Regions from separate parts of the Shewanella sp. WE21 genome, predicted to be linked through region 1. Evidence: predicted binding sites of a transcription regulator. Region 1 holds the regulator's gene; the other holds the start of a gene.

Region 1 (4,736 bases):
CTAACAGGCTTCGTCAAACTTAGCGTCGATTAAGGCACAAATGGCATCGAGAGCCGGCTCTGCATCTGGGCCTTCGGCGATAAGCTTGATGGTTTTACCCATGCCAGTTTCAAGCATCAGCAAGCCAAGCACACTGGCGGCCGATGCTTGTTTATCACCTTGGATTAAGGTGATGGTCGCATCAAACTCGGAAGCCAGTACCACCAACTTAGTGGCGGCACGGGCATGTAAACCGAGCTTATTACAGATGGTTATCTGACGTTCAAGCTTTGGCATTATTGAGCTCTCGATGACGGGCATAAACTTTATGTTTACCGTTACTAAAGCGTTTTGCCAATTGCTCTGCGACGTAAACCGATCTGTGCTGTCCACCTGTGCAGCCAATGGCCACAGTTAAATAACTGCGATTGTTACGCTCGAGGTGCGGCAGCCAAGTCTCCAGTAAATTTTCGATTTGCCAGATGAACTTATTGACCAGTGGTTGGCGATTTAAGAACTCAGCTACGGGTTCATCTAAGCCAGTTAATGGCCGCAGCGCCAGCTCCCAGTGGGGATTGGGCAGGAAGCGCACATCGAACATAAAGTCGGCTTCGGTGGGCATTCCGTGCTTAAAGCCAAAGGACTCGAAGTTGATCACGAGTTCTTTATCGACACTACCAAGGAGAATTTGTCTGACTTGGTCGCTTAAATCATAGATATTCAAATTCGACGTATCTATGTAGTGATCGACCAGTTTTGACATAGGCTCGAGCAGTTTCCCCTCCAGCTTTATCGCTTCTTGCAAAGAGACTCGGCTCTTCGACAAAGGATGCAAACGGCGGGTTTCGCTGTAACGCTTGAGCAGAATTTTATCGCTGGAGTTAAGGAAGAAGCTCGTTAACTCAGTATCTGGTGGTAGGCTAGCGAGTTGTTTCACTAAGACCTTATCCTGCTCAGGCATGTTACGCACGTCGACACTGATGGCGACGAGATCGTTACTGCCTTTGAGTTGCTCAAGCAAACTGCCAATCAATGGCAAGGGAAGGTTATCGACACAATAATAGCCGAGATCTTCGAGTACCCTAAGGGCGACAGATTTGCCTGAGCCTGAGCGGCCCGACACTATGACCAGTTTCATCCAGTGATTACCTGATAGAGTTCCGTTTCATCATGCGTCTTGCGTAATTGCTTTAATATTTGCTTGTCGCTCAGCTTTTCGGCCATGCAAGACAAAGTACTTAAGTGCTGCTGACATTGGTCTGCAGGCACCAGTAGTGCAAATAAAATATCAACAGGTTGCTTATCGATAGCATCAAATGCTATCGGCTCTTCACACTTAATTAGTATGGCAATGGGCTGATCTATATCGGCTAGTCGACCATGTGGAATGGCGATGCCGTTACCTATACCTGTGCTCCCCATCTTTTCGCGCGCCACTAGGCTTTCGAATATCTCTTGAGATGAGAGGGTCGGGTACTGGGCAGCGACTAAGTCGCTGATGAGTTCCAGTACCTTTTTCTTGCTGCCCGGAGTGGCGCAGGTAGTGCACTCCGGCCGCAGTATGGTACAAAGTTCCATTATTAGTGTTTTGTTAACTTCTCTTTGTGTTTAATAACCTGACGGTCAAGCTTGTCAATCAGGGCGTCTATAGCGGCATACATGTCAGCATGCTCTGAAGTAGCAAAAACTTCACCACCTATGAGGTTTATTCTCGCTTCGGCAATCTGTTGCATTTTCTCAACATTGAGCACAACGTGCACATTATTGATCTGTTCGAAATGGCGTTCAAGTTTTGAAAACTTTTCTTCTACATATGCACGTAACGATTCGGTAATTTCGATATGGTGCCCACTTAGGTTTATTTGCATAGAAACGTCCTCCGATATCCACTGTAGGTTATAAACTTTTACGCTGATTAGAAGGTGGAATAAGCATAGCCTCTCGGTACTTCGCAATGGTTCTGCGGGCTACGTTGATCCCTTGTTCTGCCAGAAGTTGTGCCATCTTACTATCGCTTAATGGTTTTTTCTGGTTTTCCGCTGCCACCAGTTTCTTTATAAAGGCTCTGATTGCTGTGGATGAGCACTCACCACCATCGTCAGTACCGACGTGGCTAGAGAAGAAGTATTTTAGTTCAAAAAGTCCCTTAGGGGTATGCATGTATTTTTGAGTTGTGACCCGTGAGATGGTGGACTCATGCATTTCTACCGCTTCGGCAATATCGTTAAGCACCATAGGCTTCATGGCTTCTTCACCGTACTCAAAGAAACCCTGCTGATATTGCACTATGCAATTAGCAACTTTAAGCAAAGTATCGTTACGACTTTCTAAGCTCTTAATAAACCATTTAGCCTCTTGCAGATGGCCGCGAATAAATTGGCTATCGGCTTGGTTTTTGGTACTGCGTGCCATAGAAGCATAATGTTGATTTACATTGATTTTTGGCATGCAGTCAGGATTAAGCTCAACGACCCAGCGGCCATTTTTCTTCGACACAGACACATCTGGGATAACGTATTCGTCATTATTGGGCGTGATCAACAAACCTGGGCGAGGATTGAGGGTTTGGATGAGTGCTATACCATCCCTTAATTCATCTTCTTTTAATTTAGTCTTACGCATCAACAACCTAAAGTCTCGGGCGGCGATCAGATCTAAATGATCTTTGATCAGCATGCGGGCGTTTTCTAGGTTGGGAGTATCAGCGGCGAAATGCGACAGTTGGATCAACAGGCATTCACTTAAATCGCGGGCGGCAACGCCTATGGGATCAAAATGCTGAATACGCTTGAGTACGGCTTCGACTTCGTCAAGCTCAACTTCAGGATTGCCCATGGCTTCGAGAATTTCTTCAGTGCTTTGGGTGAGATAGCCCTGATCGTCGATGGCATCAATAATGGCGGTGGCAATGGCTAAATCGGTTTCAGAAAACGGCGTGAGGTTTTTTTGCCATTCTAAGTGTTCGTACAAACCTTCACTGGTCTCGCCTTGGAAGGGCATATCGTCTTCACGACTGCCGCCGGGGCCTGAGTTTGGGGAGGCGGTAAACACTTCATCCCATGTGGTGTCCATGGGGAGCTCATCGGGCATGGATTCTTTGGTTAGCGACTCTGCCGTGTCTATGGTGGAGCTGTCTTTTTCTGGTGGCAGAGTGCTAGATTCACTGAAATCCGTATCGGATAGCGTTTGGTTTACAGGGGTTTTAGTGGCGTCGAATTGATCCTCTTCCAGCTCGAGAAGGGGATTAGAATCTAATGCTTGCTGGATCTCTTGCTGCAGTTCTAATGACGACAGTTGCAACAGACGTATGGCCTGTTGTAATTGTGGCGTCATGGTTAACTGTTGACCCAGTTTGAGCTGGAGTGACGCTTTCATGTTACCGCTGATCCCTACGTTATTATTGTTGGATGAGGTCGCTTATTATTATCTTGAGTGAAGCCCAATGGCGGTATAAATTGCCTCCATTGGCTTCGCTCGATTAACTATAGCCTGAATTGTTCACCTAAGTACACAGCCCTAACTTGCTGATTGTCTAAGATCTCTGCAGGAGTTCCTTCGGCAATCAGGTTTCCGTGACTCACAATATAAGCATGTTCACATACATCTAATGTCTCGCGGACATTATGGTCTGTGATCAGTACGCCAAGGCCGCGACTTTTGAGTTGTTCGATAATCTTCTTGATGTCGATAACCGAAATAGGATCGACGCCGGCAAACGGTTCATCGAGCAAAATGAACTTAGGATTAGCGGCTAAAGCTCGCGCAATTTCGACGCGACGACGTTCGCCACCCGACAATGACATGCCTTGGCTGTCACGGATGTGGGTGATATGAAACTCTTCGAGCAGATGTTCTAGTTCTTCTTCTCGTTCTTCGTTTTTAAGTTCTTTACGAGTTTGCAGTACTGCCATGATGTTGTCATGAACAGTTAGCTTACGAAAGATACTGGCTTCCTGCGGTAAGTAACCTATGCCTTTGCGGGCACGCAGATGCATAGGATCTGCGGTTAAATCATCATCGTCGATAAAGATATGTCCCTTATCGCTCTTCACTAGCCCGACAACCATGTAAAAAGTCGTGGTTTTACCTGCACCGTTTGGACCGAGTAGGCCAACGACTTGACCGGTTTTTACCGTCAGACTGACGTCTTTAACCACTTGGCGACTCTTGTAACTTTTCGCCAGATTTTGTGCTCTTAAGGTGATTTGGGTCATTTAGAGTCCTGCTTTTTTACAGGTTTATCCGCCGGAGCGTCTGATTTAGCATCATCTTGATAGTTTTCAGGCTGAATAATAGTGATCACGCGATCGTCACCACTGCCAGTACTCTCGGCCATCAATTTCTGTTGAATCATGTTATAGCGGATTAAATTACCTGTAACTTGGCTACCCGCTTGATCTAATGACGCCATACCTTTCAGTGTTAAGGTGCGGCTTGCCATATCGTAACGAATTTCTTTCGCGCTTGCCGATGCTGGGCGACCATCGTCTAATATCTGGCTATACGTAGCAGGGTTGCCTGTGGCGACCAAAGTTTTGCTATTTTCACCTTCAGCGGAAAATGCACGCAGTTCATTTGCTTGGATTTTTATTGAGCCTTGGGTAACTTCAACTGGACCAAAGAAGATGATCTGGTTGTTTTTGATATCCGCAGTTTGGCTCACAGCTTTAATTTTGACTTCTTGCTTTAAGTCGCCGACTTTCGCGAAAGCACTCATGCTCATAATTAGCATTAGGCTGGCAAGTAATACGTTATTT
Region 2 (4,736 bases), 710 kb from region 1:
AGATCCTTGGCATAAAAAACGTCACCATAAACGCCGCATCGTACAAGCTGAATTTGCCGAACTTATTCGTCGCAAGCTAAAAATTGGCGGTGTGTTCCATATGGCCACTGACTGGGAAGAGTACAGCGAGCATATGTTAGAGGTGATGCAAGCCGCACCGGGTTATCAAAACCAGTCGGCCGACGGCAGTGTTGTGCCGCGTCCTGATCATCGTCCATTGACAAAGTTTGAAGCCCGCGGCCATAGACTGGGTCACGGTGTATGGGATCTGATGTTTGAGCGTATCGCTTAATCACGAACTCAATTTTAGCTAATTTTAAACACAAAAGGGAAAATCACTATGGCAACTAATCGTAGCCGTCGTTTACGTAAGAAAATGCGCGTTGATGAATTCCAAGAGTTAGGTTTCGATATGGCTTGGACTTTTGATGCATCAGTATCTGAAGCCGATATCGATGCAACTGTAGATAAATTCATCGATGAAGTGATCGAAACCCGTAAATTAGGTTTCCATGGCGGCGGCCACATCGAATGGGAAGGCATTATCGCCACTCAAACGATTGGGAAATGTACCGAAGAAGATATTGCTGCAGTTAAGGCATTCTGGGCAACCCAAAAAGTGTCTCAGGTTGAAGTTAGCGAACTGTACGACATTTGGTGGGGTTAATGCCCGAGTTGGCATTACTTGAGGAAGTGGTCGAGAAAGTTCGACCCTTGCTCGGCCAAGGAAAGGTTGCAAATTATATCCCCGCACTGGCCAGCGTTGATGCTGGCAAATTAGGCATTGCCGTCACAACCGTTGATGGCGAAACCTTAGGTGCGGGCGATTACCTTGAGCCGTTTTCGATTCAAAGTATCTCTAAAGTTTTCAGCTTAACCTTAGCGTTAACTTTATATGAAGAAGCCGAAATCTGGAGCCGAGTTGGCAAAGAACCTTCGGGCCATTCATTCAACTCTTTAGTACAAGTCGAGTTAGAACGTGGCAAGCCGCGCAACCCATTTATCAATGCTGGCGCGTTAGTGATTGCTGACTTATTGCAGAGTCGTTTAGGTGCACCTAAACACAGAATGCTCGAGTTAGTTAGGCAACTAAGCCAAAACGATAAGGTTAGTTTCGACAAACAAGTGGCCGACTCAGAATATCAGCACAGTGCGCGCAATGCGGCGATTGCTTATTTGATGAAGTCCTTTGGTAATTTTCAAGGCGATGTCGATACTGTGCTGCGCACGTATTTTCATTACTGCGCCTTAAAGATGAATTGTGCTGACTTGTCTAAGGCCATGTTGTACTTGGCTAATCGCGGCAAAAGTATCACAGGGACTGAGCTTATTTCTCAAGTGCAAACTCGGCAACTTAACGCTCTGTTGGCAACCTCGGGCTTATATGATGGTGCGGGTGAGTTTGCTTATCGTGTTGGTATGCCAGGTAAAAGTGGCGTCGGCGGCGGTATTATTGCCGTGATCCCTGGAGAACTGTCGATTTGTGTATGGTCGCCAGAACTCGATAATAATGGCAACTCACTTGCGGGCACTGCGATGCTTGAGTATCTAAGTCAGCGTCTCGGTCGTTCTATTTTCTAGTCTTATCTCTCGTTTTTTATTAGCACTATCAGACTAAATGTTAGCGAATTTCGCTAATGACCTTTTAGTGCTAACTTTCAAAATCCAACATAATCATATTGTTATAAAGTTGGCACGTCTCCTGCTATAAGCTATTCAGTAGTTTAGGTTTATCGAATTATTCAGATTAAAGGACGAACAAAAATGAAATTAAATAAGTTATTAACTGGATTTGCATTATCTGGCGTGATTTTAGGAACATCTAGTGTGCAGCTGGCGCAAGCACAAACAGAGCCAAAAATAGATGAACGCTGTGAAGTTTCCTTAAATTATGACGTTATGGTTGAGCCTAAAAAATTAGTCATGAGCGAGAAGGGCACAGAAAAGTATCGCATCGAAGTTGACAAGTTATTTGTGGAAGGTAAGCAAGTTAACTTAACCGACAAGCAGAAAAAATTGGTTACTCAATATGCCGATGAAGTTTCGACTCAAGTGCCAGAAGTGATTGAACTGGTGAATGAGGCAGTATCTCTTGCTTCCAAAGCGGTTGGTATGGCCTTAACACCTTTAATGGGTGATGCCGCTGGTGCAAAATTTGATGAAATGATGGCTGGCGTTCAAAAACGGGTTGATTCAGTGGCTTATAAGAATGGTGATAGCTTCTATTTAGGGGCGACTGAAGACTCGATGCAAAGTACATTTAACGATGAATTCGAGCAGGAAATGGAACAAATTGTCCAGAATTCAATTGGCGCAATTATGATGAACTTAGGTGGCCAAATCATGTCTGGTGGCGGTGAAAATTTTGAAGCCAAGATGGATACCTTCTCCAAAAAAATGGACAATTTAGGCAAAGATATTGAGCAACAAATTGAGAGCCAATCTAAGGGATTAGAAACTAAGGCTGACCGTTTGTGCGACCGATTTGAAAATTTGTTAGTGCTTGAAAATCAATTGCGCCAAGAAGTGCCAGAACTAGAACCTTATGTGTTGACACAAAACTCAACCAAGGAACTGCGTGAATAGTTCTTGCAAATAGTTCTTGTAAATATCTCTTACGAATCGCCCTTATTTTTAACTGCAATAACTTCTATCTCCTTGTGCATGAGTCAAACTTGAATGCTACGCCTCTAGTCAATTAATCGACTAGGGGCTTTTTTATTGGCTACTGTTTAATCGTGGCTACAACCCTTATGGCTAAGTTGATGTGGCTTATAGGCTAGGCTTGCAGCGATTTAGTTCGGAATGTTACAGTCTAGAGACGAATATTTGGTATACTCTTAAAATATAATTAAAAGCTGGCATATCAGTCAGATATAACCCCCTACTTTAGTGGACTTTTTCGGTCTAAATCTCTGCGTTATATCATTTTGATGCGAGATATCAATGCTATGGTTATTTTTAAGCGATGATTACGCTAACCATAGCTGCTCACCGAAAGTTAATATCATTGTCGTAAACAGCTTAAGGCGACTTCCATGTTAGAACTGTTAGAACCTATTGCGATTTTTACTCATGTGGCCAGAGCAGGTAGTTTTAGTGCCGCCGCAAGAAGGCTTGGGATCTCTAAGTCTAAGGTTAGTACACAAGTCGCCGATCTTGAACATAGACTTGGTGTTCAATTAATCCAACGTACCACCCGCAGCTTAAGTCTGACTGAAGCAGGGCATTTGCTGTATCTGCAAGGTGAAGAACTGCTGCGTGACGCTGAACAAGCGATAGCCAGCGTACATAACTTAAATGATGCGACCCGCGGTGTGCTCAAGGTGGGGATTTCCCAATCCTTTGGGGTGATGCATATCATTCCTGCGCTGCCATCCTTTATGGCAAAACATCCTGAGCTTGAGCTACAAGTGAGTTTACTGGACCATAAAGTAGATGTAGTGAGTGAAGGCTTAGATTTACTGTTAACTATGTCGGAGCAATTACCGCTTGGCATGGTTGCTAGACCTCTGATGAAGTGCCAATTCCTGTTAGTTGCTTCTCCTGGCTATATTGCTCAACATGGCGAGCCAACTCGACCTGAGCAGTTAGTTGACCACAATTGTTTGGTCTATCAAGGCGAGTGGCACGAGCACAGCATGTGGCAATTTAAGAAGGGTGATGATTACTGTGAAATTGGCGTATCGGGCAATTTCAGGGTAGATAACGCGCCAGCATTAAAATCTGCTGCAATCAGTGGTCTTGGGGTTGTGTATCTTGCGAGTTATCTGATGGAAGATGAAATTGCCAAAGGGACATTAGTGCCTTTACTGAAGGATTGGCAATTGACCCACCATCTGCCATTGCAGGCAGTTTATCCCCGTCGTAAGCACTTAGCACCTAAGGTTAGTTCTTTTATCGAATTCATCAAAGATCACATAGGAACGCCACCGTATTGGGATGCTCCCTATGTCGAATTATTCAGTAAACGTCAGTAAAATAGGAAACATTGTTCTCAAAAGCAGTCTTATGTGGTTTTAAATTGAGCACGCACTTTTATGGTTATTTAAAATCAATACTTTAGATTGAGTTGATGAGTACATTTGTTGATGGTTTTTTAGGGTGTTCTAAAGCACTTTTTTATAACATCCTTGAACTCTGTTCTTAATTGAATACAATGGTAACAGTTGATTCGGAATGATCTGAGTCCTATACGTTTATTGGAAATGACCCCTTTCAATTTTTGTATACAGGTCGGCATTAATGCAGTTTTGGATCACAGCCAACAGAAGTTTGAGAACTAAAACAATGTTGGCTCTTTAAACCATCATCCTAGTTTTTGGTTTACCTCAGCCTTATCGCTGAGGTAATTTTTTTATTGATGGTTTGTAGCCTTGAGCACAAGTTTTGTCTCCCTGTACCCTAAAGTCGCAACTGTGTGTTAAATGATGTGAAGGCGAGTGCTAAAGCATATATTAATGCAACAAATATAGTGACCCACAGTGAGAAGGGTTCTGTTATCTAACGGGATAATGGTACCAATAAAAAAGCCACTTTCGAGTGGCTTTTTTATTGGCTGCAGCTTAAGACTTTCACCTATGTCGCTTTAGTCGTGAAGCAAGTTAACAGTGCTTCACGGCTCAGCATTAGGGCATTAAAACATTAGGCCTGCTTCTTACTGGCTATCCAGAGATCGACTTGTTGTTCTAACACATCCAGTGGTAATGCGCCGTTAGCAAGTACTAGCGTATGGA

Evidence for each region. Region 1 encodes sigma-54, which starts transcription at its own class of promoters, with help from an activator protein. Its sites were predicted from a motif close to GTTGGCACGNNNNTNGNNT; they were not measured.
Region 2: CKQ84_RS14895 (YggN family protein) is a predicted target of sigma-54. The motif match lies at 1,690-1,708, and genes of this name have one in related genera.

Annotation. Positions count from the first base shown of each region.
Region 1 is NZ_CP023019.1:2,670,224-2,674,959, forward strand. Features, by position in the region: gene CKQ84_RS11580 (HPr family phosphocarrier protein) at 1-276, opposite strand; gene rapZ (RNase adapter RapZ) at 263-1,117, opposite strand; gene ptsN (PTS IIA-like nitrogen regulatory protein PtsN) at 1,114-1,557, opposite strand; gene hpf (ribosome hibernation promoting factor) at 1,560-1,847, opposite strand; gene CKQ84_RS11600 (RNA polymerase factor sigma-54) at 1,876-3,354, opposite strand; gene lptB (LPS export ABC transporter ATP-binding protein) at 3,462-4,193, opposite strand; gene lptA (lipopolysaccharide transport periplasmic protein LptA) at 4,190-4,736, opposite strand, start outside; gene lptC (LPS export ABC transporter periplasmic protein LptC) at 4,731-4,736, opposite strand, start outside.
Region 2 is NZ_CP023019.1:3,376,615-3,381,350, forward strand. Features, by position in the region: gene trmB (tRNA (guanosine(46)-N7)-methyltransferase TrmB) at 1-292, shown strand, start outside; gene CKQ84_RS14885 (YggL family protein) at 341-667, shown strand; gene glsB (glutaminase B) at 667-1,581, shown strand; gene CKQ84_RS14895 (YggN family protein) at 1,765-2,586, shown strand; gene CKQ84_RS14900 (LysR family transcriptional regulator) at 3,039-3,980, shown strand; gene CKQ84_RS14905 (DUF885 family protein) at 4,645-4,736, opposite strand, start outside.